DNA from 2 places in the Caballeronia sp. LZ029 genome. Region 2 is predicted to be linked to the other one. Evidence: riboswitches for the same ligand, from Rfam matches in the RefSeq annotation. Region 2 holds a riboswitch; the other holds the start of a gene.
What was found. Region 2 has a riboswitch for thiamine pyrophosphate ahead of QCE73_RS13080 (FAD-dependent oxidoreductase). Riboswitches for the same ligand answer to the same signal wherever they lie in the genome.

Region 1 (15,307 bases), 1.8 Mb from region 2:
CGCGAGAAAACAAGCGCCCGGCCAAACCCTCGCGGGGCGCGCATGATATAAAGTTTCGCCCCGTCCTCTTTCCGCTCCGAGCCCTTCGCGGCATCGGGCACCGACAGAATTCATCGATGAACCATCGCACCCGCCATCTGCCGCTCGTTTTGCTCGCGATTCCGCTCGCTTTTCTCGCGGGCTGCACGTCCTATTACAAGAACGTCGAAGCCTGCAAGGACAAGGTGCGCGCGGATTATCCCGACCCCGCGAGCGCGCCGCTGAAAATCACGGGCTCCGGCGCGAGTTATCATGGCTCGCGGGTGGTCGTGCACGGCACGATCCAGAATCCGCCGAAGCCGCCGGCCACCAAGGCGGCGCCGGTGCCCGCGGCCGCCGAATGCACGTTCAGCGAAACGTCGATGACCGGCTTCCAGTGGCTCGTTCCCGCGAAGCTCGCGCCGAAGCCGCCCGTCGCCGCATCCGACGATTGAGCCTCTAAACCGCTCGCGACGAGGAGATTCACGCGCATGCTGCTCGCCCAGATCAGCGATCTGCACATCACGGCGCGAGGCACGCTCGCCTACGGCCGCGTCGATACCGCCGCTTTCCTCGCCCGCGCGATCGGCGTGCTCAACGCGCTCGATCCCCGCCCCGACGCCGTGCTCGTCACGGGCGATCTCGTCGATGCGGGCGGCATCGACGAATACCGGCATCTGCGCACGCTCCTCGATACGCTCGCGATGCCGTGGCACGTGATCGTCGGCAATCACGACGACCGCGCGAACCTGCGTACGGTATTCGGCGACCGCCCCGAGCTCGCGGGCCACGACGGCTTCGTGCAATACGCATTCGATGTCGGCGATGTCCGCGTGCTCGCGCTCGACACGCTCGATCCCGGCTCGGGCGGCGGGCGTCTGTGCGCCGCGCGCCTCGCCTGGCTCGAAGCGCAGCTCGACGCCTGCCGCGACCGGCCCGTCGTCATCGGCATGCATCATCCGCCGATCGCGTGCGGCATCGGCTTCATGGACGAAATCCGCCTCGCGCCGGACGACAGCCGCGCGCTCGATGTGCTCGTGCGCCGCCATCCGAACGTCGAGCGCATCGTGTGCGGTCATGTGCATCGGGCCATCGGCGCGCGGTTCGGCGGCACGCTCGTCTGGTGCGCGCCGTCGACCGCGCATCAGGTGGCGCTGCAACTGAAACCCGACGGCCCCGAGGCGTTCGTCATGGAGCCGCCCGCGTTCGGGCTGCATCTGTGGCGCGCCGATCTCGGACTCGTCACGCATTGCATGAGCGTCGATCAGGGCGGCGGCCCGCAGCCTTTCTGACGGCGCGCTGCGGCGCTCGCGCGTCTTCAGTATGATCGGCGGCTGATCTTCACTGGCTTCGGTTCATGCCCAATTCGCCGCAATCGAATCCTCCGGCGCGCCATCCGCACTATTCGCGCGCCACGCTGTGGCTGCTCGCGACTATCGCGGGCGTCTCGGTCGCGAACATCTATTTCAACCAGCCGCTGCTCGGCGATTTCCGCGCGAGCTTTCCCGGCGACGCCCATTTGATCGGCGCGGTGCCCGCCTCGACGCAACTCGGCTACGCGCTCGGCATGCTCGTGCTCGCGCCGCTCGGCGACCGCTTCGACCGGCGTCTTTTGATCCTGCTGCAACTCGCGGCGCTCGGCGTATCGCTCGTGGCCGCGGCAAGCGCGCCGACGCTCGCCGTTCTGATCGCGGCGAGTCTCGCGATCGGCATCGTATCGACGATCGCGCAGCAAGCCGTGCCCTTCTCCGCCGAGCTCGCGCCCGCCGCCGAACGCGGCCACGCCGTCGGCACGGTGATGAGCGGGCTGCTGCTCGGCATCCTGCTCGCGCGCACCGTGTCGGGCTTCGTCGCGCAGTACTTCGGCTGGCGCGCCGTGTTCGGCGCCTCCGTGCTGGCGACGATCGCGCTGGCGGTCGTCGTGATCGCACGGCTGCCGAAGAGCCGGCCGACCTCGACGCTCACCTACGGCAAACTGCTCGGCTCGATGTGGCATCTCGCGGTCGAAAACCGCGCGCTGCGCGAGGCGTCGTTCACCGGCGGCGCGCTCTTCGCCGCGTTCAGCATCTTCTGGTCGGTGCTCACGCTGCTGCTCGCGGGCGAGCCGTTTCATATGGGTCCGCAGGCGGCGGGTCTTTTCGGCATCGTCGGCGCGGCGGGCGCGCTCGCAGCGCCGCTCGCGGGCAAATCAGCCGACAAGCGCGGCCCGCGCGCCGTCATCTCGCTGTGCATCGGGCTCGTGGCGCTGTCGTTCGTGGTGTTCGCGTTCTCGGCGACGAGCATCGCGGGGCTCGTCGTCGGCGTGATCGTGCTCGATGTCGGCGTGCAGGCCGCGCAGATTTCGAACCAGTCGCGCATTTACGCGCTCAAGCCCGAGGCGCGCAGCCGCGTGAACACGGTCTATATGGTCGCTTATTTCATCGGCGGGGCGCTGGGATCAGGGGTCGCGTCGCTGGCGTGGCAGGCGATGGGCTGGACGGGCGTGTGTCTCGCCGGTCTCGCGGCGACAGGTCTCGCGGGCTTCAGCCACTGGCGCGGGCGCGATAAGCGATAGCGGCTTCAGGTGCGCCCGCGTGCGTAATCGCACAACGCGTCAAGCACACGATCGAATTCGAGCGACTTGTCGAAGAAGTGACGCACGCCGTATTGCAGGCAACGCTCACGATACGTCGGCAGCGCGTGATTCGTGAGCACCGCGACGAACGCGCCCGGCGAGCGCGCCGCGCCGCATTCCTCGAGCCACGCGAGCACGTCGATGCCCGAGCCGCGCTTCAGTTGCAGATCGACGATCACCGCGTCGAACGCCTGCGCCGACAGCAACGCGATCGCATCGTCCGGCGCATCGGCGAACGCGCTCACGCGCCACGGCCCGAGCGCATCGATCGCCTCGGTCAGGCTGCGGCGGATCAGCGGCGAGTCCTCGATCAACAGCACCGCGAGCGGCGTGCGCCGCGCGCCCGGCTGCCCGCTTCGGTCGTCAGTGGTGATGTGATTGCCCACGTCGGGCGCCCTCCGGCAGTGCTCGCGGATTTCAAACCATGCGCCGCTATTCGATCAGGCCATTCTTGATCGCGTAATACGTGAGATCGGCGTTATTGGAAAGCCGCATTTTTTCGAGCACGCGCGCGCGATACGTGCTCACCGTCTTCACCGAAAGATGCAGTTCCTGCGCGATTTCCGTCGGAATCCGTCCGCCCGCGAGCTTGCAGAAGATCTGGAACTCGCGCTCCGACAGCAGTTCGTGAGGCCGTTCGGCGGCGGGCTTGTCGAGCTTATCGGCGAGCGCATCCGCGATGAACTCGGACAGATACCGATGCCCGCGCGCCACGGTGCGGATCGCGCGCACGATCTCCTCGGGCGCGGCGTCCTTGTTCAGATAGCCGTTCGCACCCGCCTTCAGCAGGTTGATCGCGTACTGACTCTCCGGAAAACCCGAGAGCATCAGCACGCCCTGCTCCGGACGGATCTGCTTGATCACGCGCAAGGTGTCGACGCCGTTCTTGTCCGGCATCGCGATATCGAGCAGCACGACATCGAACGCCTGCGCGCGCACGAGCGCGATGGCTTCGTCGCCAGTTGCGGCCTCGCCCGCGACTTCCATGTCGGGCTCGTCCACGACGAACTGCCTGAATCCGCTGCGCACGATCGCGTGGTCGTCGGCTATCAAGACTCGAATCATTCGCGTCGTCCGCGCTGCCGGACGCTCTTGTAGTAGTTGATCGGTCATTTCATGCATGCGGCCCGATACGCCCGCAGCGTATCGGAGCCGCGTCGCCCTTAGCCGTTACGGCCTTCCAGCAGATCCGCCATATCGTCGGCGTGTTCTTCCTCGACGGCCAGAATGTCCTCAAAGATGCGGCGCGTCGTGACGTCCTTGTCGCCGAGATATCGGATGATCTCGCGGTACGTATCGATCGCGATGCGCTCGGCGATCAGATTCTCGCGGATCATGTCGATCAGATCCTTGCCTTCGTTGTACTCGGAATGCGAGCGCGACGAGAGGCCGTCGGGCGCGAAATTCGGCGCGCCGCCCAGTTGCACGATGCGCTCGGCGAGCGTATCGGCGTGCTCCTGTTCCTCGTTTGCGTGCTCCAGGAACTCCTGCGCGACGGCTTCCGAGTGAATGCCCTTCGCCATGAAGTAATGACGCTTGTAGCGCAGCGTGCAGACGATTTCGGTGGCGAGCGAGTCGTTGAGCAGCTTCAGGACCGTCTCGCGGTCGGCGCCGTAGCCCTCGGTCACTGCGCCTTCGTCCATGTGCTGACGCGCATCGGCGCGAATTTTTTCGACATCGAGAACAAAAGCGCCCGAGGACTGATTCGACTCGGCTTTTACAGCAGACGATTTGGACATTTGGTTCGCTCCTCTGTACGGGATGAGATGACTGTTCGCTGGAGCAGGTTCTTGCAGATGCGGCGTGCATAGAACCCTGCTATCCAATCAGAGGTTCCGATGCATGTGTCATGCCTGCCCCTCGAAAAAGCCGCGCGACGGTCGTAAGTCCCGCGCGCGGCTTGATGGCTCATGGCTCTCGCCGTGATGCGGGCGTCATGTACGGAACACGCCAAGCAGCAAGGTGACCACGAACACGACCAGAAAAATGAAGAAAAGAATCTTCGCGATTTCCGCCGCGCCGGCCGCGATGCCCGTGAAGCCGAACACGGCGGCGATGATGGCGATGACGAAGAAGACAGCGGCGTAGTGAAGCATGTGAGCTCCTTCCTAAGTGGTTGAGAACGGTCCGGCGAGTCGACGCAAGCGCCGCTAATCGACGGCTTTTTTCGTGACGACGAAGCCCAGCACCAGGAACACGACGCACAGGATCAGGAAGAGCACGAACAGGAACTTGGCGATGGCCGCGGCGCCCGCAGCGACGCCCGTAAAGCCCAGCACCCCGGCGATCACGGCCACGATCGCGAAAAACAAGGCCCACTTCAGCATGATCGTTCCCCGTAAAGAATGAATGACGGAACCATGCTAGCGATGCCCGCCGCGCGGCGCATTCGGGCAGGCTCCTTTTTTGCTGTGGGAATCCACCGACACTCGCTTTCAAACCGGCTGCCGAAGTGAAACGCCGAACCACCGACACCATGAGCCACGTACCGCGAGCCGCGATCCTGCCCGACGACCCGCCCCTCTTCGCAGCCGACGAGCCCGCCATGCCGAAAGCGTCCACGCCGCCCGCGCCGGCCGGCATCGCGCGCCGCGCGGCGCGGTTCAACGACTGGATGCGCCGCTATAGCTGGGCGGTCGCGATGACGGTCGCGATCGTCATCACCGTGGGCGGGTTGATCATTCTGGAATCGGGACGGATGCGCATCGCGTCGGAATATGAAACCGCGCTCGAAGCGAAGGGCGCGACCGCGCAGCTTTCGACGCTCGCCGCCGATCTCGCCACGCTCACCGCCGACGAGCGCGGCTACGCGCTGAAGGCGGATGGCGCGTTTCCGGCGCACTTCAGGGAGACGGCGGAGCGCGTGCGGCGCACGCTGGCGTGGCTCGATGCGTACTACCGCCGTATCGGCGACGACACCGCGCTCGCGAGCTTCGCGCAGATCCGCGCCGCCGCCGACGATGAAATCGCGCAAGGCACGGTGCGCTTCGCCGACCCGCCCGCCGACCCAGCCGCACGCGACCGCATCCTCGCGCCGCCGCCCGACACGAGCGCGACGCTCGACGCGGCGCTCTCGCTCCTGCGACTGAACGAGGAACAACGCGCGCAGCATGCGCTCGACGCGAGCCGCGCGGATCAGCGTATCTCGACGCTCTGTGTCGGCGCACTGTGCGCGCTCAATATCGTGTTGTTCATCCTGCTCTTTCGCAATCTGGGCATCCAGCTCGACAAGCAGGCGCGCGTGCAGAAGGCGCTCATCACGCAACAGGAAGAGCTCGATCAACTCGTGTTCGCGCGCACGCGCCAGCTCGAAGCGCTCGCCTGGCACTTGCAATCGGTCAGCGAAAACGAAAAGACGGAGCTTGCGCGCGAACTGCACGACGAGCTCGGCTCGATCCTGACCGCGAGCAAGATGGATGTCGCGTGGGTGCGCGGCAAGCTCAAGAACACGGAACCCGCGATGGCCGAAAAACTCGCGCGCGCGCTCGGCAATCTGGATCAGGGCATCGCATTGAAGCGACGCATCATCGAGGACATGCGGCCGACCGTGCTCGCGAGCTTCGGCCTCGTGACCGCGCTGCGCTCGCTTGCCGACGAAGCCGCGCAACGCAACGGCTGGAGCGTCGAGTTCGATCTGCCGGGCGACGACGTGAAGCTCGGCGAGGCGATCGAAATCGCGCTCTTTCGCGTCGCGCAGGAGACGCTGACCAACGCGGCGAAGTACGCGCACGCGAGCCGCATCCGCGTGACGCTCGACGTCGATGAAGAGAACGTGTCGCTCTCGATCATCGATGACGGCATCGGCATCCGGCCGCAGGATCTCAAGCGCACGCAGACGCATGGGCTCGTCGGCATGCGCCAGCGCGTCTCGGCGCGCGGCGGGCGCTTCGAGATCGAACGCGCGTCGCCACATGGCACGTCGATCAGCGTGTCGATGCCGCGTGAGCGCAGCGTGGATGCACCCGTCGTCGCGCCTTCCGCGTAGGACGATGCCGACATCGAATGCAGACGCCGCCGACAGCAAAATCGCAGCCGTGCCTACAGCCTGAGACCGACCGATTTTTTTATGATTGTTCACACCGGTATGCGGGGCGTCGAAGAGGTCCGTCACCAGACAATGATGCGCGAACCCGATTCCAGTCACGCATTTCAACTCCAAGGGGAATAAACATGACTCGACTCATCGCTCTACTGCTGATTGCAGGCACGGCGGCTCTCGCGGGCTGCAACACCGTCTCGGGCGCTGGCCAGGACATTTCGAAGGGCGGTCAGGCCATTTCGAATTCCGCCGAGGAGCACAAGTAACGGGCGAGGGGCGCCGCATCGTTGCGGCGCACGCGCTCAGGCGTTCCATAGCGTTGATGTAGGACCCTGTCTTCCCGCCACGTTCGCGTGGCGGGATTTTTTTTGCGTCGCTGCGGCGCTCGCGAAATGCAAAAAAAACCCGGCCGATGCTGCGCGGCCGGGTTTCGTTGCTTCAGGCGCTCGTCTTTATTGCGTGTCGGGCAATTCCAGCGCCGGTTGTTGCGTGTTGCCGCCCTGCGCGACCAGCATACGGATCTTCTCCGGCACGAGTTGCGAGACCGCATTGCCCGAAGGCAGCGTCGTCACGAGCCAGTCCGCGTTGTTGACGAGCGTGAACGAGGCCGATGTGTAGACCGGCGTCTTCGTGCCCGGCAGCGTCGCGATCAACTGGTACGTGCCGCCCGAGACATAGATGGAATCCTGCGTCGTCGCGGGCACGGCGTTCTTGTAGGCGACGCCCGCCATCGTCGGACTGACGCTCGCGATGTTCGTCCCCGGCGCGACGAGATAGATATCGAGGTTCGGCGCGTTCGTCGACGCGTTGAACGCGCGCACGCGCGCGCTGCTCGACAGCAAGCCCTTGTCGAACGGATCGTCGATGACCGCGATCGACGGCAGGAAGCCCGCATCCGGCAGCGCGATCACCGTGTACTCGTGCCCTTTCGCGGCGTTCGAGATGCTCGTGTCGGTGGCGAGTTGTGTCGTCGTGTTGACGGCTGCGTACGAGAAGCTGTGCTGGCCCGTATCGATGTTCGCGAAGTTGGTCACCGCCTTGTAGGCGAGATTCGGTTGCAGGATCTTGGCGTTGTCGTAAAAGTCGACGTTCGGGCCGCTCGGAATCGCGTGGATGAAATGGACCTGCGCCGGCGTGACGCCGATTTCCTTGCCGACATCGTCGGAGCTTCCGCCGCAAGCGGAGAGCAAAGCGGCGACGGCGGCGAGCGCGGCAGCGGTGCGGATGAGCTTCATGGTTCCACCTTTTTGTCTGGTTCTTTTCTATTCGAGTCCGTGGCGCGTGTGCGTGATGCCCGGCCTGGGACTCTCCCTTGTTGACCTTCCCTGTCCGCTTGCAACGAAGTTTGGTTTCGAAGACTCGGCGGAACGGGCGTTCGCATGGAGCAATCGACGTGCCCCTGATCGGTGCTTGAGCGCTTGGATGAGCCTCGAAGCCTTGTGGGATAAGGCTTTGCTTTCGTTAGAGGATTGCTTCGGGATGAGTACAAGCGGCGAACTCGGCACGCTGACACGCCTGCAAATCTCCCGATGGAAACACTCAATTTTCCAATCTGGAGAAGCGGCAAATCGAAACCGATCGATAGAATCGGTGACGCGGTTCGTAAAACATTCGGAGTCGTTTCAGGGATGCAGGATGATTTTCAGTCGATGTATAAGCAGGCGGCCGAATGCTATAACGCTGGCCAATGGCAAGGCGCTGTGTTCTGGAGTGAACGATGTCTGAGCATCGAATCGGATAACGCGGAAGCGCTCCATTTGCGTGGCATCGCCGCGCTTGCACTCGACGATCCAAAAGACGCGCAACGCTGGGTTCTGAAAGCAATCGAGCGTTCGCCGAATCCGGTTTTCCTCAATTCGCTCAGCGTGATTCAGACGCACCTGGGCGCATTTGCCCGCGCCGCCGAAAGCGCGCGAACCGCACTCGACATCGCAATGCAAGGGCACCCGGATATCGATAAGAGCGTCGTGCTCTATAACCTCGGTCGCGCGTTGCAATTGGATTTGCGCTTTGCCGAAGCGGCTGAGGTATATCGCGAGGTGATCGATTTCAGCCCTCGTCATTTTCAGGCGCACAGCAATCTCGGCGCATCGTTGAAGTCGCTGGGCCACCTCGACGCGGCAGTCGAGCAACTCCATCGCGCTTTGTCGATCCAGCCGGCGAATCCGGAGGCTCAGGGCAACCTCGGTCATGCGTTGCTCACGCTGGGTCGGTACAGGGACGCGTGGCCGCACTTCGAACATCGGTGGTCCACGTTTCAGGATGAGAGCGGCAACAGGAACGTCAATCCGCCGAATCTGCCGATGCCTCAATGGAAAGGCGAAAGCACGCGAGCGGATCGGGATCGTCTGCTGATACTGCACGAGCAGGGGCTGGGTGACACGCTTCACTTCTGCCGATATATCCCGATGGCGATGGAGCGTTTCTCTCAGGTGGGCTTCGCCGGCCCCGAACCTCTTCGACGCCTGTTGAGCCGCGCTTTCGGTTCGACGTCATCGAAGTTCGTGTACCTCGATGCGACGCGCGTTGACTTGCGACAGTGGGACATGTACAGCCCGCTGCTGTCACTGCCGATGGCGTTCGACACGGATGCAGACTCCATCCCGGCCGCGATTCCTTACTTGCACGCGGAACCGCGCGCAGCGCAGCGCTGGTCGAAACGGCTCGCCGGCCTGCACAACCCGGCGCGGCCGCGTATCGGTCTTGCGTGGGCCGGCGGCGGGCTGGTGCCGGAAGTGGATGCGAGACGAAGCATGCCGGTCGAGATGATCGACGCGCTCATCGCCTGGCCTCATGCGCTCTGGATCAGTTTGCAGAAGCCAGCGAACGACGAGAAGAGATTGCAACGCCGGCAGCGCGTGCATATCGTCGACTGGATGAACGAGATGAACGATTTCGCCGATACTGCCGCGCTCGTCGCATCGCTGGATCTCGTGATCTGTGTGGACACATCCATAGCGCATCTCGCCGGCGCAATGGGCAAGCGCGTATGGCTGCTCAATCGGTATCAGGGTTGCTGGCGCTGGATGCGCGATCGTGAGGATACGCCGTGGTACCCGAACATGCGCATCTTCAACCAGAAAGAACGCGGCGACTGGAACGAGGTATTGGCACGCGTGGTCGCGGAACTGGAACGGGGTGCCTGGCGGTCGTCGTAGTTGAATAACCCGCCTGAGCTTCGGGGGCAGTCGAGCCCCTCCTGCCCCTCGTCGACCACGCTCGCCTTGCCGCGCCCGCAGTTTAGACGCCGCTCGCGTCGAGTTCCCGACTGAGCTGCTCGCCATGACGCATCGCAAGCGTGCGAAAGGCCGGCTGCATACCCATGTAGTGCACCATGAAGGTATTGCGCGTTTGAAGCTGATAAGGCGTGTTTAGCGTTGTGCAGTCGATCAGTTCGTCATAGGTGGCTTTTCCATGACGCTCCATGACCTTGATGAAGATGTCCTGGTCACCGCCGTTCGCGTACACAGTCGACTTGTCCGACATTTCGCTCACCGTCTGCGCGACTTCTTCCAGCAACCGAGCATTCTCCCGCGTGTTACGAAATCCCATGACACCCGAGTTGAAATGCCAGCTGATATCCGCCGCCAACACCCGATCGGCGTTCTGCAACATTGGTTCCAACGGCTTCTTCTGATCGACGACGAGCACGTCCGCATCGATCCAGAACACCCATTGATGCTGTCCGAGATGATGACGCAGCACCCATGGCTTGAACCAGTTGCCCGCTGCATTCCAGCCGGCCTGATCCGGAATGTCGCGATAAACATGCAAGGCATAACCGTGACGCGCGCAATAACGCCGCAGGTTGGCTTCCGCGATCTCGCCGTACTCGCTGACGTTCGGCGTGTACAGCATGGTCAGCGCAATGGGCGCATCGGCATTCATCGCTTCATAGCGTGCAGCGCGATCAGGCGTGTTCTGCCGCGGCCACGTGAAGAGAGGCCGCCCTTCTGCCTGGCACGCGTTGATATGCTCCGCGAGCAGATCGCGCAGCTTCGTGCAGACTGGATAGTTTCTAGGCGCGACTGACAAATCCACGAGCGCCAAGGCCAGGACCGGGACGTCGACCCAGAACATCGACGTATCCAAAGCGACCGGCGAGACAGCGAGGTGCCCGTTATATTCGCAGTCGAACGGTTCCGGCTTCAACAGCGTCAACAGGTCCGATTCGCTCAGCGGCGTTTCATAGCAGAGCTTCGTACCACCGAAAAGATAGCTGGCAAGCGCGCGTGACATGATCGTGTTGCGCCACAACTGGAATGACGCCATGACATAGTCGGAGTCCAGCGCGGCAATCCAGTCCGATTCGCGACCTTCCATCAACACTTCGCAGCGAATATCGCCTTTCAGCAAGCAATCCTGTGTCAGCAGCAGAACGAGATCGCCTTCCGCGCAGGCGCGCAACGCTCGCAAGAGCACCTGATACTTCATGATCATGCGCAGTTGCGGCCAACCTATTGCGCTCGCATCGACGTATTCGTGCGTGTATCCCTGCCGCTCGCAGTAGAGGCGATGATTTTGCAACGAAGCGCGAGCGCTATCGTCCGCGAAGAAACTGATGACGTGGGTGGTCATGGCGATGCTCCGTGTTCCCGCGAGCCGGCTTCGCGACTACGCGTTTCTGCCGCGGATTTTGTCCGCCGCTCGGTGCACGGGCAAGTGTGAAGACAGATTGTTTCACTCTGCCGCTTAAGGCGCGAAAGCCGTTTCGCGTCAGTTCACAACCGGCGCTAAGCCACCCCCCGCCGCCGATAATCGAACCAGAACGAAAGCCCCACAGAAAGCAAAATCACGACCGTCGCGATAACGGTCCATTGCGTGATGATTTCTCCGAGCAGCAACGCGCCCAGCAACACCGCGACAACCGGATTCACATAAAGACAACTCGTCGCGACGATCGTGCTCGTATGCCGAATCAGAAAGTTATACGCGACATACGCGGCCATCGACCCAATCACCACGAGATACACGAACGAAAATCCCGCGCCGACGCTCATATGCGTCACCCGCTCGCCCGCCGCCAGCGCGATTGCCGTCGCGATCAATCCGCCGAGCCCGATCTGCAAGGCCGTCGACATCAGCAGATCCGAAGGCTGCGGCAGACGCGTCGCCAGATGCGCGCCGCCCGCCCAGAAAATCGCGGCGCACAGAATCGCCAATGTACCGACGGTCGAACTCGGAGAAGGATCGCCATGATTCAAGAGCACGATGCCGATGAGACCCAGCGCCACCGCGAACCATTCACCCCTGGCGACGCCGCGCCCGCTGAGCGCGGTGAAGATCGTCGCGAAGAGCGGCACGGTGGCCACCATCACCGCGGCCGTGCCGGTTCCCACCGTGCGCATGCCGTAGGCCATCATCCCGCTCGACAAACCCTCCAGCAATGTGCCGACGATCGCCGCATTGCGCACTTCCCGCGCGCTGGGCCACACCGCCTTGCGATGCACGGCGATCACGAACAGCCCGACGCCCGCGCACAGATTGCGCAGGCCGCCGAGCATGAGCGGCGGAAACGACTCGAGCGACAAATGAATCCCGAGATACGTCGAGCCCCACACGAGATAAACGACGGCCAGCGCGAGCGCGACCTGCCCTTTGAACGAGCGCGGCGCACGAAACGGAAAACGGTCGGGGAAACTGAACGGCAGACGCGGCGGCGGCAAAGCGGACATGCATTACTCCGCAACGGCTGCGCGCCGGACAACTGCAAATGGGACGGGGAAATACGCTGCGGCGACTACCAGACTGAACGGCATGACGGGACGAAAGAAGTGCGATTGCGCGAGGAGAGACCGCGCGACCCTCGGGAAAACCCCGAGAATCCGCGGCGCCCGACATTATGCAGTAAGCACGGAACGCGTTTGCACAACTTTACGAATGGTTGCCAAGACGCCACGCCGCGGTGTAACGTGTCGGCTGCTAACGCGGGGGTCCTGCGTTGCACATCGCGATCTCGATCGGTTCTATCGACGAAATCGCTTCGTGTGGCGTGGGTGAGAAATACCCTTTGAACCTGATCTGGATAATGCCAGCGCAGGGAAGCGTTCGGGTTCCATGGTTTGCAGCATCAGGCCACTTCTTCCGGACCCGTACCTTTCCATCTCGTTCCTCCCTGTTTAGCTCCTGAATCAGCCGAGCTCGACGGCGTTCGTGTGTGCGTCGTCGTGCTTCGGCAATAAACCATCCCTACAGGAGAGACAGCACATGAATGCCAACCCGAAGTTCCTGTCCGAGAATGCCGTCGTCGATGCCGCCGCCATCGCGCCGCTGCCGAACTCGCGCAAGGTCTACGTGACCGGCTCGACGCCCGACATCCGCGTGCCGATGCGCGAAATCACGCAATCGGACACCCCCGACGGCTTCGGGGCAGAGAAGAACCCGCCGGTGTACGTGTACGACACCTCGGGCCCGTACACCGATCCCGACGCGAACATCGACATCCGCGCGGGTCTGCCCGCCGTGCGCGCGCAATGGATCGAAGCACGAGGCGACACTGAACAGCTCGATGGCTTGTCGAGCGAATTCGGCCGCGAGCGCGCCGCCGATCCGAAGACGGCCGAACTGCGCTTTCCCGACCTGCATCGCCATCCGCGCCGCGCGCTGGCCGGCAAGAACGTCTCGCAGATGCACTACGCGCGGCAAGGCATCATCACGCCCGAGATGGAGTACATCGCGATCCGCGAAAACCAGCGGCGCGCGGAATACCTCGAAAGCCTGAAGCAGAGCGGCCCGAACGGCGAAAAGCTCGCCGCGATGATGGGCCGCCAGCATCCCGGCCAGGCCTTCGGCGCGGCGGCGTTCGGCAAGGATGCGGCGAAGGAAATCACGCCCGAATTCGTGCGCGAGGAAGTGGCGCGCGGCCGCGCGATCATCCCGGCGAACATCAATCACCCGGAAAGCGAGCCGATGATCATCGGCCGCAACTTCCTCGTGAAGATCAACGCGAACATCGGCAATTCGGCGGTGACCTCCTCCATCGGCGAGGAAGTCGACAAGATGACGTGGGCGATCCGCTGGGGCGGCGACACGGTGATGGATCTCTCGACGGGCAAGCACATCCACGAAACGCGCGAGTGGATCATCCGCAATTCGCCGGTGCCGATCGGCACGGTGCCGATCTATCAGGCGCTCGAAAAGGTCAACGGCAAGGCCGAAGACCTGACGTGGGAAATCTTCCGCGACACGCTCATCGAGCAGGCGGAACAGGGCGTCGATTACTTCACGATTCACGCGGGCGTGCGCCTGCAATACGTGCCGCTGACCGCCAACCGCATGACGGGCATCGTGTCGCGCGGCGGCTCGATCATGGCGAAGTGGTGCCTCGCGCATCACAAGGAAAGCTTCATCTACGAGCACTTCGAAGACATCTGCGAAATCATGAAGCAATACGATGTCTCGTTCTCGCTCGGCGATGGCCTGCGCCCCGGCTCCATCTACGACGCCAACGACGAAGCGCAGCTCGGCGAACTCAAGACGCTCGGCGAACTGACGCAGATCGCGTGGAAGCACGACGTGCAGGTGATGATCGAAGGCCCCGGCCACGTGCCGATGCAGCTCATCAAGGAGAACATGGACCTGCAACTGGAATGGTGCGACGAAGCGCCGTTCTACACGCTCGGGCCGCTCACGACGGACATCGCGCCGGGATACGACCACATCACGTCGGGTATCGGTGCGGCGATGATCGGCTGGTTCGGCACCGCGATGCTCTGCTACGTCACGCCGAAGGAGCACCTCGGCCTGCCGAACAAGGACGACGTCAAGGTAGGCATCATCACCTACAAGCTGGCGGCGCACGCGGCGGATCTGGCCAAGGGTCATCCGGGCGCGCAGGTTCGCGACAACGCGTTGTCGAAAGCGCGCTTCGAATTCCGCTGGGAGGATCAGTTCAACCTCGGCCTCGATCCCGACAAGGCGCGCGAATTCCACGACGAAACTCTGCCGAAGGATTCGGCCAAGGTCGCGCACTTCTGCTCGATGTGCGGCCCGCATTTCTGCTCGATGAAAATCACGCAGGACGTCCGCGATTTCGCCGCGAAGCAAGGCTTGAGCGAAAACGAGGCGCTCGCGAAGGGCATGGAGACGAAGGCGATCGAGTTCGTCAAGAAGGGCTCGGAGATTTACCAGCCGACTTGATGCTTGTTTTTGGCTGACAACGGCCTGTCGCACAGCGCGTGCGGCAGGCCGTTTTTTTATTGGAATCGGGCGCAAAGCCTCGTCGCGTATGGATGAGCGATCAATCTGACGATTCGGGCACTTTTCCTGCTGGGAAAACGAACGAACCGGCGAAAAACATGGCGGCCCCCGTTGGCCGACGCCGAAACGGTCACTGCGCGGCTCGCGTAGCCGCGTGTGAACCGGAGCCGATTCATCTCATCATCGAATTGGAGAGTCGACATGAAAAACATCAAACAGATCGGCGCCGCTGCAATGGTCATCGCGTTTCTGGGAGGATTGACCGCTTGCAGCGACATGACCACGCGTCAACGGGATACCGCCATCGGCGCAGGCGTGGGCGCGGCCGGCGGAGCGGTGATCGGCGGCAGTGCACTTTCGACGTTGGGCGGCGCTGCGGTCGGCGGCGTCATCGGCAATCAGGTCGGGAAGTAAGGAGGTGGCCGTTTTCGGCGGCG
Region 2 (15,307 bases):
GTGGGTATCGTTCAGACGTGCACGGGCATTGTCGAGACGCTCGCTGATCTGCGCGCGCAACGCAGCCGCATCGGCTGAGGTGCCTTCGGACAACGTGCTTTCGAGTTCGCTGAGAAGCGTGCGGAGTTCCGAGCCGATATCCTCGGCCGCTTCACGGCCGTGGCGCGCCATGCGGCGTGCGCGGCGGCTCGTCGTGCTCCATGAATCTCCGATGGCGTCTCGCGTATTAGGCAGTGCGTTCATAGATCGCTCCGATGGATGAGTCGTGGATAGCCCGCCCGAGATGGCGGGAAACTCATCATGCAGCAAATTCGGTGCCGATGCCTCGACGTTGCGCAACGCATCGGTAAGCGCGACCGTGATCGATTCTGCACTCGCGTTCACACGTAAGAACTGCATGCGATTTCTTCAATCGAAGGTCACATTTACAAGCACGCGCAAAACAAAACGCCGACACGAGTTAATCATGCCGGCGTTTTCTTTCTTTTCAACAATCGCGCTTATATCGACGTTACATGCCGATGCGCAGTTTGACTTTAGAAACGATAGCCAACGCGCAAATATGTGACGATCGGGTTGAGCGTGATTTTCGCTTGCGACTGGACATTGAGCGTGCCGACAGGCGTTTGAGCCTGCGTGTTCAGCTTTGCCGTGGCCTTCAAAGGAATGAACGACACGGAAAATCCGGCAAACCAGTGTTCTGTGAAATTGTAAGTCGCACCGACGTTAAACACGGGCGCCCACGAACTATCCGTGTCGACTGTGGTCGGACCATGCAGGACGGAGCCTTCGAATTGCTGATTCGTGATCTGGGCGTCGGTGAACCAGGTGCGCGTCACACCAAGACCGACGAACGGACGGAACTTCGCCGTAGGAGCATTGAAGAAGTATTTGAACAGCAGCGTCGGGCTCCATTGCTTCGCGCTACCGAGCTTGCCGTACTGCGAGAAGCTGCCTGTGCCTTCGAGATCGAACGTGGGCGGCACGCCCATTTCGAGTTCCGCTGCGATGTGGTCGGTAGCGAAGTAGCCGAATGTGAAGCCGGCCGTGTCAGCGCTCGAAATGCCGGCGCCGGTGCCGGGAACATCGATATTGACCGGAGATCCGCCTACACTGGTTTCTTTGAGCGGACCACTGCTGTCTTGCGGGGCAAAGTGAAACCAGCCTGCTGTTGCATAGAAGGACCCAGCAGATTGCGCATGTGCCGCGGTAGACACACACGCTAATGCCGCGATCCCCGTGATGACTTGTTTTATTTTCAATTTGTGCTCCTCCAAAAAAGCACGCTCATTATGAACACAACATTTCACATTAACCATAGCGATGCCGTAGAGCATTTTCCCTAGGGCAAAGAGCGGCTTTGGGGCCTCGTTGCACGGCACTTGCATGTGTTTGTCCGCGCTACCGTAACGGCTCCGAAAGGCCCCCGATTGGGGTAACACAAATGCGACCAACGGAATATCCAGAATGGCACGGCTTGCACGACTCTACGTTCCCGAACAGCCGCAGCATGTCATCCTGCGTGGTCTCGACCAGCAACCCGCCTTCGTCGACGACCAGGACTACGAGCTCTTCATCGACTGCTTGAGGACTGCTTCACGTGATCATCACCTTTCCATCCACGCCTACGCGCTGATGCCGCAAGCGGTGCATCTGCTCGTCACGCCTCGCGACGAGTCCAGCTTGCCCAAAGCGATGCAGGCAGTAGGACGTCGTTACGTAGCGCACTTCAATCGCCGTTACACGCGACGCGGCACTCTGTGGGAAGGCCGCTATCGTGCCACGGTCATCGAGGGCGAACGTTACTTTTTGCTCGCCACACGCGTCGTCGAAATGGCGCCCGTGCGCGCGCAACTCGTCGCGGCGCCGCAGGACTACAAGTGGTCCAGCTTCCGTCATCACATCGGGCTCACCCTGGATGGGCTGATCACCGACCATCCGCTCTTCTGGTCGCTCGGCAACACGCCGTTCGAACGCCAGCACGCCTATAAGGAACTGTGCGAGCAACCGCTCGACGAGCGCGAAGCCAACCGTCTCCTGCAAGCGACACTCAAAGGCTGGGTGCTGGGCAGCGATGCCTATCGCGAATGGGCATCGCATGCGGCCAACCGACGGGTGTCGCCGCTGCCGCGCGGACGTCCGCGCAAGATCCGCGAAACCCCACAAACCCAATAACGGCGCGCCACGGCAAACCTGAAGCAGAAATGAAACGGCGTCTCGAAATTTCGGGGATCGCCGTTTCTTTTTCGTCAACATTGATGCGCCCCTAATATATCGGTGCGTGTTTGCACCATATCGATAATTGGTGCCACATCATCAAGTTTTATTTGCCATCTTTTTGATTCGTCGCGTATATTTCGATTTCCGGCGATTGCCGCGGTGCAGCGTGCCGCGCACGACCGTGCTTCGTGACGCTTTCCAAGTTGAAAAAACGGTCGCAAGCGACAAGAAAATGGTTCAACGGCCGAGTCGGCCCCTCACAGTAGAGACGGTGTCCCCATGAACGATCATCAGCAACCGGCAGCCGGTTCGCTTCCCGCCGCGCAGGGCATGTATGACCCTGCGAACGAGCATGACGCCTGCGGCGTCGGCTTTGTCGCCCATATCAAGGGGAAAAAGAGCCACGAGATCATTCAGCAGGGTCTCAAGATTCTCGAAAATCTCGATCACCGTGGCGCGGTCGGCGCGGATCCGCTGATGGGCGACGGCGCCGGCATCCTGATCCAGGTGCCGGACGGCTTCTATCGCGAAGAAATGGCCAAGCAGGGCGTGACGTTGCCGCCGGCTGGCGAGTACGGTGTCGGCATGATCTTTCTGCCGAAGGAGCACGCGTCGCGTCTCGCGTGCGAGCAGGAACTGGAGCGCACGGTCAAGGCCGAAGGGCAGGTGGTGCTCGGCTGGCGTGACGTGCCCGTCGATTCCAACATGCCGATTTCGCCGACCGTGAAGGCGAGCGAGCCGCTGATCCGCCAGATCTTCATCGGCCGCGGCAAGGACATCGTCGTGACGGACGCGCTCGAGCGCAAGCTGTACATCATCCGCAAGACGGCGAGCCATCGCATTCAGGCGCTCAAGCTCAAGCACGGCAAGGAATACTTCGTGCCGTCGATGTCGTCGCGCACGGTCGTCTACAAGGGGCTGCTGCTGGCGGGTCAGGTCGGCGTGTACTACCGCGACCTGCAGGACGAGCGTGTCGTGTCGGCGCTCGCGCTCGTGCACCAGCGCTTCTCGACCAACACGTTCCCGGCTTGGGAACTCGCGCACCCGTATCGCATGATCGCGCACAACGGTGAAATCAACACCGTGAAGGGCAACGTCAACTGGCTGAACGCGCGCACCGGCGCAATCGCGTCCTACGTGCTCGGCGACGATCTGCCGAAGCTCTGGCCGCTGATCTATCCGGGCCAGTCGGACACGGCGTCGTTCGACAACTGTCTCGAACTGCTCGTGATGGCAGGCTACCCGCTCGTCCACGCGATGATGATGATGATCCCCGAAGCGTGGGAACAGCACACGCTGATGGACGACAACCGCCGCGCGTTCTACGAATATCACGCCGCGATGATGGAACCGTGGGACGGTCCCGCCGCGATCGCGTTCACGGATGGCCGCCAGATCGGCGCGACGCTGGACCGTAACGGCCTGCGTCCGGCGCGCTATCTCGTCACCGACGACGATCTCGTGATCCTCGCGTCGGAGTCCGGCGTGCTGCCCATTCCCGAATCGAAGATCGTCAAGAAGTGGCGTCTGCAGCCGGGCAAGATGTTCCTTATCGACATGGAGCAGGGCCGCATCATCGAGGACAAGGAACTCAAGGACAACCTGTCCAACGCGAAGCCGTACAAGAGCTGGATCGACGCCGTGCGCATCAAGCTCGACGAAATCGAGCCGAAGGCGGAGGACGTCGAAACGCAACGCCGCGAAGCCGCCGCGCTGCTCGATCGCCAGCAGGCGTTCGGCTACACGCAGGAGGACCTCAAGTTCCTGATGGCGCCGATGGCGCAGTCGGGCGAAGAGGCCGTCGGCTCGATGGGCAACGACTCGCCGCTCGCGGTCATGTCCAACAAGAGCAAGACGCTCTACAACTACTTCAAGCAGTTGTTCGCGCAAGTGACGAACCCGCCGATCGACCCGATCCGCGAGAACATGGTGATGTCGCTGAACTCGTTCATCGGACCGAAGCCGAACCTGCTCGACACGACCAACATCAACCCGACGATGCGCCTCGAAGTGTCGCAGCCCGTGCTCGACTTCAAGGACATCGCGAAGATCCGCGCGATCGACAAGTACACCGGCGGCAAGTTCAGCTCGTACGAACTGAACATCTGCTATCCGGTGGCGTGGGGCAAGGAAGGTATCGAGGCGCGCATCGCGTCGTTGTGCGCGGAAGCGGTCGATGCCGTGAAGTCCGGCTACAACATCCTGATCGTGTCCGATCGCAAGATGGACCGCGATAACGTCGGTATTCCGGCGCTGCTCGCCACGTCCGCGATCCACTCGCATCTCGTCGCGCACGGTCTGCGCACGAGCACGGGTCTCGTCGTGGAAACGGGCTCGGCGCGCGAGACGCATCACTTCGCGCTGCTCGCGGGCTACGGCGCGGAAGCCGTTCACCCGTACCTCGCGCTCGAAACGCTCGCCAACATGGCCGACGGCCTGAAGGGCGACCTCTCGGCCGACAAGGTCATCTACAACTTCACGAAGGCGGTCGGCAAGGGCCTGTTGAAGGTCATGTCGAAGATGGGCATTTCGACGTACATGTCCTACACCGGCGCGCAGATTTTCGAAGGCGTCGGCCTGTCTTCGGAGCTGGTCGAGAAGTACTTCCGGGGCACGGCGACCAAGGTCGGCGGCATCGGCCTTTTCGAAGTGGCGGAAGAGGCGATCCACCTGCATCGCGACGCATTCGGCGACAACCCGGTCCTCGCGAACATGCTCGACGCGGGCGGCGAGTATGCGTACCGCGTGCGCGGCGAAGAGCACATGTGGACGCCTGACGCGATCGCCAAGTTGCAGCACTCGGCGCGCAGCAACTCGTATCAGACGTACAAGGAATACGCGCACATCATCAACGACCAGACGAAGCGTCACATGACGTTCCGCGGTCTGTTCGAGTTCAAGGTCGAGCCGACGAAGGCGATTCCGCTCGACGAAGTCGAATCGGCGAAGGACATCGTCAAGCGCTTTGCGACGGGCGCGATGTCGCTCGGCTCGATCAGCACGGAAGCGCACGCCACGCTGGCTGTCGCGATGAACCGCATCGGCGGCAAGTCGAACACCGGCGAAGGCGGCGAGGACGAAACGCGTTATCGCAACGAACTGCGCGGCATTCCGATCAAGAACGGCGACACGCTGCAATCGATCATCGGCAAGGAAGTCGTCAGCGACATCCCGCTGAAGGACGGCGATTCGCTGCGCTCGAAGATCAAGCAGGTTGCGTCCGGGCGTTTCGGCGTGACGGCGGAGTATCTGTCGTCGGCGGATCAGATCCAGATCAAGATGGCGCAGGGTGCCAAGCCTGGCGAAGGCGGTCAGTTGCCGGGCCACAAGGTTTCCGAGTACATCGGCAAGCTGCGTTATTCGGTGCCGGGCGTCGGCCTGATTTCGCCGCCGCCGCACCACGACATCTATTCGATCGAAGACCTGGCGCAGCTCATTCACGATCTGAAGAACGTGAATTCGGCGTCGAGCATTTCGGTGAAGCTGGTGTCGGAAGTCGGTGTCGGCACGGTTGCCGCCGGGGTCGCGAAGGCGAAGGCGGATCACGTCGTGATCGCGGGTCATGACGGCGGCACGGGCGCATCGCCGCTGTCGTCGCTGAAGCACGCGGGCACGCCGTGGGAACTCGGCCTCGCCGAAACCCAGCAGACGCTCGTGCTCAACCGTCTGCGCGGCCGTATCCGCGTGCAGGCCGACGGCCAGATGAAGACCGGCCGCGATGTCGTGATCGGCGCGCTGCTCGGCGCGGACGAATTCGGCTTCGCGACGGCGCCGCTCGTCGTCGAAGGCTGCATCATGATGCGCAAGTGCCATCTGAACACGTGCCCGGTCGGCGTCGCGACACAGGACCCGGTGCTGCGCGCGAAGTTCTCCGGTCAGCCGGAGCACGTCGTCAACTTCTTCTTCTTCGTCGCGGAAGAAGTGCGCGAGATCATGGCGCAGTTCGGCATCCGCAAGTTCGACGACCTGATCGGCCGCGTCGATCTGCTCGACATGAAGAAGGGCATCGAGCACTGGAAGGCGAAGGGTCTCGACTTCTCGCGCATCTTCTATCAGGTGCCGGTTGGCGAAGACGTCGCGCGCAAGCACGTGGACGTGCAGGATCACGGTCTCGACAAGGCGCTCGATCACGTGCTGATCGAGAAGTCGAAGGCGGCGATCGAGAAGGGCGAGCATGTGTCGTTCATCCAGCCGGTGCGCAACGTGAACCGCACGGTCGGCGCGATGCTGTCCGGTCTGATCGCGAAGAAGCACGGTCACGACGGCCTGCCCGACGACTCGATCCACATCCAGTTGAAGGGCACGGCGGGCCAGAGCTTCGGCGCGTTCCTGGCGAAGGGCGTCACGCTGGATCTCGTCGGCGACGGCAACGACTATGTCGGCAAGGGCCTGTCGGGCGGGCGCATCATCATTCGCCCGACGAACGACTTCCGCGGCAAGTCCGAGGAAAACATCATCTGCGGCAACACGGTGATGTACGGCGCGATCGAAGGCGAATCGTATTTCCGCGGCGTGGCGGGCGAGCGCTTCTGCGTGCGTAACTCGGGCGCGACGGCAGTTGTTGAAGGCACCGGCGATCACGGCTGCGAGTACATGACGGGCGGCACGGTGGTCGTGCTCGGCGAGACGGGCCGCAACTTCGCGGCGGGCATGTCGGGCGGCATCGCATTCGTGTACGACCCGGACGGCACGTTCGCCGGCAAGTGCAACAAGTCGATGGTCGCGCTCGATCCGGTGCTGCAGCAAGCCGAACAGGAGCGCACGGTGGATCGCGCGCTGTGGCACACCGGCAAGACCGACGAAGCGCTGCTCAAGGGCTTGATCGAGCGTCACTTCCAGTTCACCGGTTCGCCGCGTGCGAAGTCGCTGCTCGAGAACTGGGATTCGGCTCGCCGCCAGTTCGTCAAGGTGTTCCCGACCGAGTACAAGCGCGCGCTCACCGAGCTCGGCGCGAAGAAGTCGAAGGACGCCATCGCGGCTTAAGGCCCGAATCGCAACGTTTAGAAAGGCTCTCCGGTGCGTGTGCATCGGGGAGCGCGATCCTCACCAAATACAGAGAAAGAAATGGGCAAGGCAACCGGTTTTCTCGAATTCGAACGCCGCCACGAGGCGTACGAAGCACCGCTGACCCGCGTCAAGCATTACAAGGAATTCGTCGCCGCACTGACGGATGAAGACGCCAAGGTTCAAGGCGCGCGCTGCATGGATTGCGGCATCCCGTTCTGCAACAACGGCTGCCCGGTCAACAACATCATTCCGGACTTCAACGATCTCGTTTTCCAGCAGGACTGGAAGAGCGCGATCAACGTGCTGCATTCGACGAACAACTTCCCGGAATTCACGGGCCGCATCTGTCCGGCGCCGTGCGAAGCGGCGTGCACGCTCGGCATCAACGACGATCCGGTCGGCATCAAGTCGATCGAGCACGCGATCATCGACAAAGCCTTCGCCGAAGGCTGGGTCGTGCCGCAGCCGCCGAAGCACAAGACGGGCAAGAAGGTCGCTGTCGTCGGTTCGGGTCCTGCGGGCCTCGCGGCTGCGCAACAGCTCGGGCGCGCGGGGCATGAAGTCGTCGTGTTCGAGAAGAACGATCGCATCGGCGGTCTGCTGCGTTACGGCATTCCCGACTTCAAGCTGGAGAAGTGGCTGATCGACCGTCGTATGCGTCAGATGGAAGCCGAAGGCGTGTCGTTCCGCACGAACGTGTTCATCGGCAAGGATCCGTTGCCGGCGTATATCGGCAACACGGCGAAGGAAACGATCACGCCGGACGAGCTGAAGGAACAGTTCGACGCGGTCGTGATCGCGGGCGGCTCGGAAACGCCGCGCGATTTGCCGGTGCCGGGCCGCGAGCTGGAAGGCATCTACTACGCGATGGAATTCCTGCCGCAGCAGAACAAGGTCAACGCCGGCGACAAGCTGACGGATCAACTGCTGGCGAAGGGCAAGCATGTCGTCGTGATCGGCGGCGGCGACACGGGTTCGGACTGCGTGGGCACGTCGAATCGTCATGGCGCGAAGAGCGTGGCGCAGTTCGAACTGCTCGCGCAACCGCCCGAGGAAGAAAACAAGCCGCTCGTGTGGCCGTATTGGCCGATCAAGCTGCGCACGTCGTCGTCGCATGAAGAGGGTTGCGATCGCGACTGGTCGGTGGCGACGAAGCGCTTCGAAGGCAAGAACGGCAAGGTCGAGAAGCTGATCGCGGTGCGCGTCGAGTGGAAGGGCGGCAAGATGCAGGAAGTGCCGAATTCCGAATTCGAACTGAAGGCCGATCTCGTGCTGCTCGCGATGGGTTTCACACAGCCGGTGTCGCCGGTGCTGGAGGCGTTCGGCGTCGAGAAGGATGCGCGCGGGAACGTGCGCGCGGCGACCGAAGGCGACAAGGCGTATTACACGTCGGCGGACAAGGTGTTCACGGCGGGCGATATGCGCCGTGGTCAGTCGCTGGTTGTGTGGGCGATTCGCGAAGGACGTCAGTGTGCGCGCTCGGTGGATGCGTATCTGATGGGGTCGAGCGAGTTGCCGCGGTAGGTTTCGGCGATGCTTGATGAAAAGGCCACGCGACTGCGTGGCCTTTTTTGCTTTGGCTGCGGGCGAATCAAGCCTCCGCCATCGCCCTCTCGATCTCGATCTTGTAATCATGGAACATCGCCACCGACTCGCGATGCGCCACGCTCAGAATCGCCGCTTTCGGCAGCCGCTCGACGAGCGTGTTGTAGATATGCAGCTCGTTTTCCGCGTCGAGCGCGCTGGTGGCTTCGTCGAGGAACACGAAGTCCGGCTTGTGCAGCAGCACGCGCGCCGCGGCAAGACGCTGTTGCTCGCCCGGCGACAGACTCCGCGCCCAGTGCGCGCTTTCCTCCAGCCGGTCCGCATACGCTTCGGGATTGCACAGACGCAGCGCTTCGCGCGATTCGTCATCGCTGAACGTGCCGCCGGGCGACGGATACGACAGCGCCGCGCGCAGCGTCCCGATCGGCAGATAGCTCATTTGCGGGATGAACATCATCTTTGCGTCGACGGGCGCGTCGATGGTGCCGTCGCCGAACGGCCACAAGCCGGCCAGCGCGCGCATCAATGTGCTTTTGCCCGATCCCGACGGCCCGACGACGAGCCAGCGCGAGCCCGGCTCGATCGACACGTTCGCCACGCGCGAGAGCGGCGTGCCGTTGGGCAGCGCGAGCATGAGGCCGTTCGTCGTGAGCGAAGGCGTGCTCGTGTAATGCAGGTTGATGCCGCCGTGTTCCGTCGCCGGCGACGTTTCCTCGCGGATATGGGTCGAGCGCATCACGCGTTTGAATTCGCGCAGACGGTTGACGGTAGCGCGCCATTCGACCAACGTCGAATAACTATTGATGAACCATGAAAACGAATCGCTGACCGTGCCGAACGCCGATGAAATCTGCATCAGCACGCCAAACGAAAACGCGCCCGCGAAGTAGCGCGGCGCGGCGACCATGATCGGAAAGATGATCGCGATCTGCCCGTAGAAGCTCAGCACGAAGGTCATGCGCTTCGTGTACTTCATGATGAGCCACCAGTTGTCGCGAATGCGCTGGAAGATGGTCTTTGCGTTGGCGGTCTCGGTGGAGATGCCGTCGTAGAACGCGATCTGCTCGGCGTTCTCGCGCACGCGAATCAGCCCGAAGCGAAAATCCGCTTCCACTTTCTGCTGCTGATAATTGATCGACACGAGCGGATGGCCGACCTTCTGGATGATCAGCGAGCCGAGAATCGCGTAGAGCGCGGCGGCCCACACCATGTAGCCCGGAATCGTGATCGGCGTGCCGCCGAGCGAGAACGTGAGCGCGCCCGCGATGGTCCAGAGAATCGTGATGAAGGTGACGAGCGTGACGAGCGTCGAAAGCAGGTCGAGCGACAGCGAAAGCGTGGTGGTGGCGAAGGACTGGAGGTCGTCGGAAATACGCTGGTCGGGGTTGTCGGCGAGACGATCGCGCTCGATGCGGTAGAACGCCTTGTCGCCGAGCCATTGCTCCAGAAACCGGTTGGTGAGCCACTGCCGCCAGCGGAACGCGAGCATCTGCCGCAGATAGCGCCCGTACACCGCGAGCAGGATGTACGCGAACGCGAGGCCCGTGAAGATCAGCAGCAGATGCGGGAAGTCCTTGACGTTCTTGTTCTGCAGCGCGTTGTAGAAGTCGGCGTTCCAGCTGTTGAGCCGGACATTGATCCACACGACCGTCATGTTGATCGCGATGATCGCGACGAGCAGGCCCCACGCGAAACCGCGCTCCTCCGAGACCCAGTAGGGCTTGATGAGGCTCCAGGCCGAGACTTCGTCGGCCTTCTGTTGCGTGCTTTGGGTACGAGTGTTGGTCATGAGCTTCCTGCTGATGCGCCCCGTGGCGCCCGATTGTGACGTCCGCGGCCGGGCCGCGCGCGGCGTTTTCCGGCCCCGTAAATTGTTCCGGGATTCTCTTAACGCTCGCTTAATTTCGTGCGATCGGCCGGCGAACCATGTTCGCGGCATTGTGCCAGAGTGCCGACGCGCGCGATAAAAGGCGGGCAATCCCGGTTTGCAGCGGCTTCGCCTTTCATGTTTTAATGATCCTCGACGAAACAGGGGTGCTTCGCGTGCATCGGCGGCCGGAACGGTCGGCAGCGCGGCGAGGCTGAGAGAGACCCTTTGCACCCGATCCGGGTAATACCGGCGAGGGAAGTTTCCGGAGAACGCGCGAATCCCGCGCCATTCCTCCAGTCTCTTCCAGTATTTCTCTTCCGCCCGGCGCGTTTCATCCGATGCCGAGCCGGTCTCTCCGCTGATTTCGTCCTTGTGATGTGGCGCCGCGCCAGCACGGTCGAGAACGCGTACTCCGTTTCCTCGTTTCCAGTGCAGCGTCACGCCCTTTGGAGACATCGAATTGAACAGGATCGAACAGGGCGCGCCGCGCCGGCAGGACTTCGCCGTCGTCGGCGGCGGGCTCGTCGGGCGGCTCGTCGCCTGGCAACTCGCGGGCGCGGGCCATGACGTCGCGCTCTACGAACGCGGCGATGCGGCGGGCACGCAATCGGCTGCGTGGGTCGCCGCCGCGATGCTCGCGCCGCTCGCGGAAGCGGCGAGCGCGGAGCCGCTCGTGGTCGGCCTCGGCGCGGCGTCGCTTGCGCGCTGGCCGCATCTCATCGAGCAATTGCCCGAGCCGGTCTTCTTTCAGCGCAACGGCACGCTCGTCGTGTGGCACGGTGCGGATCGCGCCGAGGCGCCGCTTTTCGAGCGCCGTCTGCGCGCCAATTCGCCTCCCGATCTGCTCGATGGCGGTTTCGTCAAGCTCGCGGGCGCGCAGGTCGCGCAGGCCGAGCCCGCGCTCGGAACGCGCTTCGCACAGGGCTGGCTGCTGCCGAACGAAGGCCAGCTGGATAACCGTCAGGCCCTGAGCGCGCTCGCGGCCGGCCTCGCTGCGCGCGGCGTGCGCACGCACTGGAACACGCCGGTCGACGCAATGCCCGACGCCCGCTGGATCATCGATTGCCGCGGTTTGGGCGGAAAGCCCGCGTGGCCCGCGCTGCGCGGCATCCGCGGCGAGGTCGCGCGCGTGCATGCGCCGGGCATTGGGCTTTCGCGGCCGGTGCGGCTGCTGCATCCGCGCTATCCGCTCTATATCGCGCCGAAGGAGAACGATTTGTACGTGATCGGCGCGACGGAAGTGGAAGGCGAAGACATGTCGCCGGTCAGCGTGCGCTCGGCGCTCGAACTGCTGAGCGCGGCTTTCGCCGTGCATCCGGGCTTCGGCGAGGCGCGCATCCTCGAACTGAATTCGCATTGCCGGCCGACCTTGCCGGATCATCGGCCGGCCATCGTCTGGGACGGGGCGCGGACCTTGCGCGTGAACGGCCTGTACCGGCACGGTTTCATGATCGCGCCGGAAGTCGCGGATGCCGCGAGCCATCTGGCCGAAGCGCTCGCTTCAGGCGACGTCGCCGATGCCGACACCTTCTCCGATTTCCGCGGCACCGCGCGCTGGCCCGAGCTGCTGCACGGCGAGTTCTCGGTCGCGCCCGCGCTTTCGCATTGAGAAAGAGACAAACGAGATGAACATCCACATCAATCAGCGCGTCTTCGATTTGCCCGACACCGCCACCGTTACCGAAGCGCTCGCCGCGTTCGGCGCGAAGCCGCCGTTCGCGGTTGCGTTGAACGGCCAGTTCGTCGGGCGCGGCGAGCACGCCACGAAAACGCTCGCCGCGGGCGACAAGCTCGACGTCGTGTCGCCCGTCGCGGGCGGCTGAATTCCGAACCGAAGGATCGAATCATGACCATATCCACCGCCGACGTTCTCACGCTCTACGGCGAGACCTTTCCGAGCCGCGTGCTGCTCGGCACTTCGCGTTATCCGTCGCTGCAGTCGCTGTCCGACTCCATCGATGCCGCCCGGCCCGGCATGGTCACGGTCGCGCTGCGCCGCCAGTCGGAAACGGGCGAGGCCGGTTTTTTCGATGTGCTGAAGCGCCACGGCGTCGCGCTGCTCCCCAACACGGCCGGATGTCAGAGCGTCGATGAAGTGCTGACCACCGCCCATATGGCGCGCGAAGTCTTCGAAACGCCGTGGATCAAACTGGAACTGATCGGCGACGACTACACGCTGCAGCCCGATCCGATCGGCCTCGTGGAAGCGTCCGCGAAGCTGATCCGCGAAGGCTTCAAGGTGCTGCCGTATTGCACCGAAGACCTCGTGATCGGCAGACGTCTGCTCGATGTCGGCTGTGAAGCGCTGATGCCGTGGGGCGCGCCGATAGGCACCGGCAAGGGCGTAACCAATCCGTACGGGCTGCGCACGCTGCGCGAGCGGCTGCCGGACGTGCCGCTGATCGTCGATGCCGGTCTCGGTGTGCCGTCGCACGCCTGCCAGGTGATGGAATGGGGCTTCGACGGCGTGCTGCTCAATACGGCCGTATCGCAGGCGACTTTCCCGCCGCAGATGGCGCGGGCCTTTGCGCTGGGCGTCGAGGCGGGGCGCACCGCATTTCTCGCTGGACCGATGGCCGAGCGCGACAGCGCGCAGGCGAGCACGCCGGTCGTCGGCATGCCGTTCTGGCATCAGGACGGAGGCGCGGCATGAGCTTGCTGAATCGCGAAGTTTTCTGGCCGCCGGCCGACGAGCTGATCGAAGTCGCCGAGCGGATTCGCGCCCGTCTGGGCGAATGGCCCGCGGCCGAAACGCGCTGGCGTATCTGCCTGACCGCGCCGGAATCGCCGAAGGCCGGCGATCTGATCGTTGCGGCCGAGTCGCACGACGCGGACAGCGAGCGGCTCCTGGCAAGCGGCGCGGCGGTGCTCGACGCGCGCGACGGCCGCGTGACGCTGCTGCGTGGCGACGAACGATTCGCACTCGAAGGCGATTGGTCCGATGATTGGCTGGCCGCGCTCGCCGCCTTCCTCGATTGCAATTTCGAACCGCACGACGCGCTCACGCTCGCGCTCGCCTGGCGTACGGGCGACGAAAACAAGGCCGACGCGTGGCCTGTCGATTTCACAACTTTCCCGCGCGTCGCCGATTTGCCGCTGGCTCCCGAGGGCGGCTTCCCGGCGTGTCCCGATCGCCTCGGCCTGTATCCGGTGCTGCCGAGCGCGGATTGGGTGGAACGCGTGCTGGACCTCGGCGTGTGCACCGCGCAGTTGCGCCGCAAATCGACCGACGCCGCCGATTTGCGCAACGAAATCGCGCGCTCGGTCGAGGCAGGGCGTCGGCATGACGCGCAGCTTTTCATCAACGATCATTGGCGCGAGGCGATCGCGGCGGGCGCGTACGGCGTGCATCTCGGCCAGGAAGACGTGCAGACCGCCGATCTGAACGCGATCGCGAAGGCCGGTGTGCGACTCGGACTCTCGACGCACGGCTATTACGAGATGCTGCGCGCGCTGCATTTCAAGCCGAGCTATCTCGCGCTCGGCGCCGTTTTCCCGACCACCACGAAAGTCATGCCGACCAAGCCGCAAGGGCTCGCACGGCTCACGCGCTACGTGCAGCTTCTGTCGGGACGCGTGCCGCTCGTGGCAATCGGCGGAATCGACGCCAAGGTGATGCCGGACGTCCTCGCGACACGCGTCGGCAGCGCTGCGGTCGTGCGCGCGGTCACCGAAGCGGCAGACACGGCGGCCGCAGTCTCGCTGCTGCAACAAATGTTTGCAAGTCAATGGTGAAAAATCCCAAAAACGAAGGGACGCAGACCTAGGCAAAGCACCGATTGCGCGCAGGCCCTATAATTCGGCGTTTTGCGTCTACGGAATCTCTTACCCAGTGCCTGCTTCTTCCGAGACTCTGCTGGAGCTACGCGACGTCGATTTCGGCTACGGCGACCGGCTCGTACTGTCGAACCTGAACATGCGTTTCACGCGTGGGCAGGTGGTCGCGGTCATGGGCGGCTCAGGCTGCGGCAAAACCACGACCTTGCGCCTGGTCGGCGGCCTCGTGAAGGCGAGCCGCGGTCAGGTCATGTTCGACGGACAGGACGTCGGCACGCAGACGCGCGACGGTTTGTACGCGTTGCGCCGCAAGATGGGCATGCTGTTTCAGTTCGGCGCGCTGTTCACTGACCAGACCGTGTTCGAGAACGTGGCGTTTCCGCTGCGCGAACACACCGATCTGCCGGAAGCGCTGATCCGCGATCTCGTGCTGATGAAGCTGAACGCCGTCGGTCTGCGCGGCGCGCGCGATCTCGCGCCGTCGGAAATTTCGGGCGGCATGGCGCGCCGTGTGGCGCTCGCCCGTGCCATCGCGCTCGATCCCCAGCTCATGATGTACGACGAACCGTTCGCCGGCCTCGATCCCATCTCACTCGGCATCACGGCGCAACTCATCCGCACGATCAACGACGCGCTCGGCGCAACCTCCATTCTCGTCACGCACGACGTGCCGGAATCGTTCGCCATCGCCGACTACGTGTATTTCATCGCGAACGGCGGCATCCACGCCGAAGGCACGCCGGCGGAGCTGCGCGCGTCGCAGGACCCGACCGTGCGGCAGTTCATCGACGGCACGCCGGACGGCCCGTTCAAGTTCCACTACGCGAGCACGCCGCTCGCCGCGGATTTCGGCATCGGAGGGCAGGCATGATCAGCGCGCTCGGACGC

Region 1: it holds a riboswitch for thiamine pyrophosphate, as region 2 does, so the genes downstream of both, thiC (phosphomethylpyrimidine synthase ThiC) here and QCE73_RS13080 (FAD-dependent oxidoreductase) in region 2, are expected to answer to the same signal.

The regions. Positions count from the first base shown of each region.
Region 1 covers NZ_JARUXO010000001.1:1,011,798-1,027,104, reverse strand. Annotated here, with positions in the region: gene QCE73_RS04760 (hypothetical protein) at 117-473, shown strand; gene QCE73_RS04755 (phosphodiesterase) at 510-1,310, shown strand; gene QCE73_RS04750 (MFS transporter) at 1,376-2,572, shown strand; gene QCE73_RS04745 (response regulator) at 2,578-3,018, opposite strand; gene QCE73_RS04740 (response regulator transcription factor) at 3,065-3,697, opposite strand; gene QCE73_RS04735 (bacterioferritin) at 3,796-4,371, opposite strand; gene QCE73_RS04730 (DUF1328 family protein) at 4,567-4,728, opposite strand; gene QCE73_RS04725 (DUF1328 domain-containing protein) at 4,783-4,959, opposite strand; gene QCE73_RS04720 (sensor histidine kinase) at 5,178-6,617, shown strand; gene QCE73_RS04715 (entericidin A/B family lipoprotein) at 6,803-6,937, shown strand; gene QCE73_RS04710 (DUF4397 domain-containing protein) at 7,124-7,906, opposite strand; gene QCE73_RS04705 (tetratricopeptide repeat-containing glycosyltransferase family protein) at 8,300-9,829, shown strand; gene QCE73_RS04700 (hypothetical protein) at 9,912-11,249, opposite strand; gene QCE73_RS04695 (EamA family transporter) at 11,405-12,346, opposite strand; TPP riboswitch at 12,591-12,732, shown strand; gene thiC (phosphomethylpyrimidine synthase ThiC) at 12,879-14,810, shown strand; gene QCE73_RS04685 (glycine zipper 2TM domain-containing protein) at 15,105-15,284, shown strand.
Region 2 covers NZ_JARUXO010000001.1:2,778,193-2,793,499, reverse strand. Annotated here, with positions in the region: gene QCE73_RS13110 (YqjD family protein) at 1-243, opposite strand, end outside; gene QCE73_RS13105 (OmpW family protein) at 537-1,262, opposite strand; gene QCE73_RS13100 (transposase) at 1,468-2,175, shown strand; gene QCE73_RS13095 (glutamate synthase-related protein) at 2,500-7,203, shown strand; gene QCE73_RS13090 (glutamate synthase subunit beta) at 7,285-8,751, shown strand; gene QCE73_RS13085 (ABC transporter ATP-binding protein/permease) at 8,819-10,561, opposite strand; TPP riboswitch at 10,793-10,917, shown strand; gene QCE73_RS13080 (FAD-dependent oxidoreductase) at 11,103-12,251, shown strand; gene thiS (sulfur carrier protein ThiS) at 12,268-12,465, shown strand; gene QCE73_RS13070 (thiazole synthase) at 12,489-13,295, shown strand; gene thiE (thiamine phosphate synthase) at 13,292-14,377, shown strand; gene QCE73_RS13060 (ABC transporter ATP-binding protein) at 14,475-15,290, shown strand; gene mlaE (lipid asymmetry maintenance ABC transporter permease subunit MlaE) at 15,287-15,307, shown strand, end outside.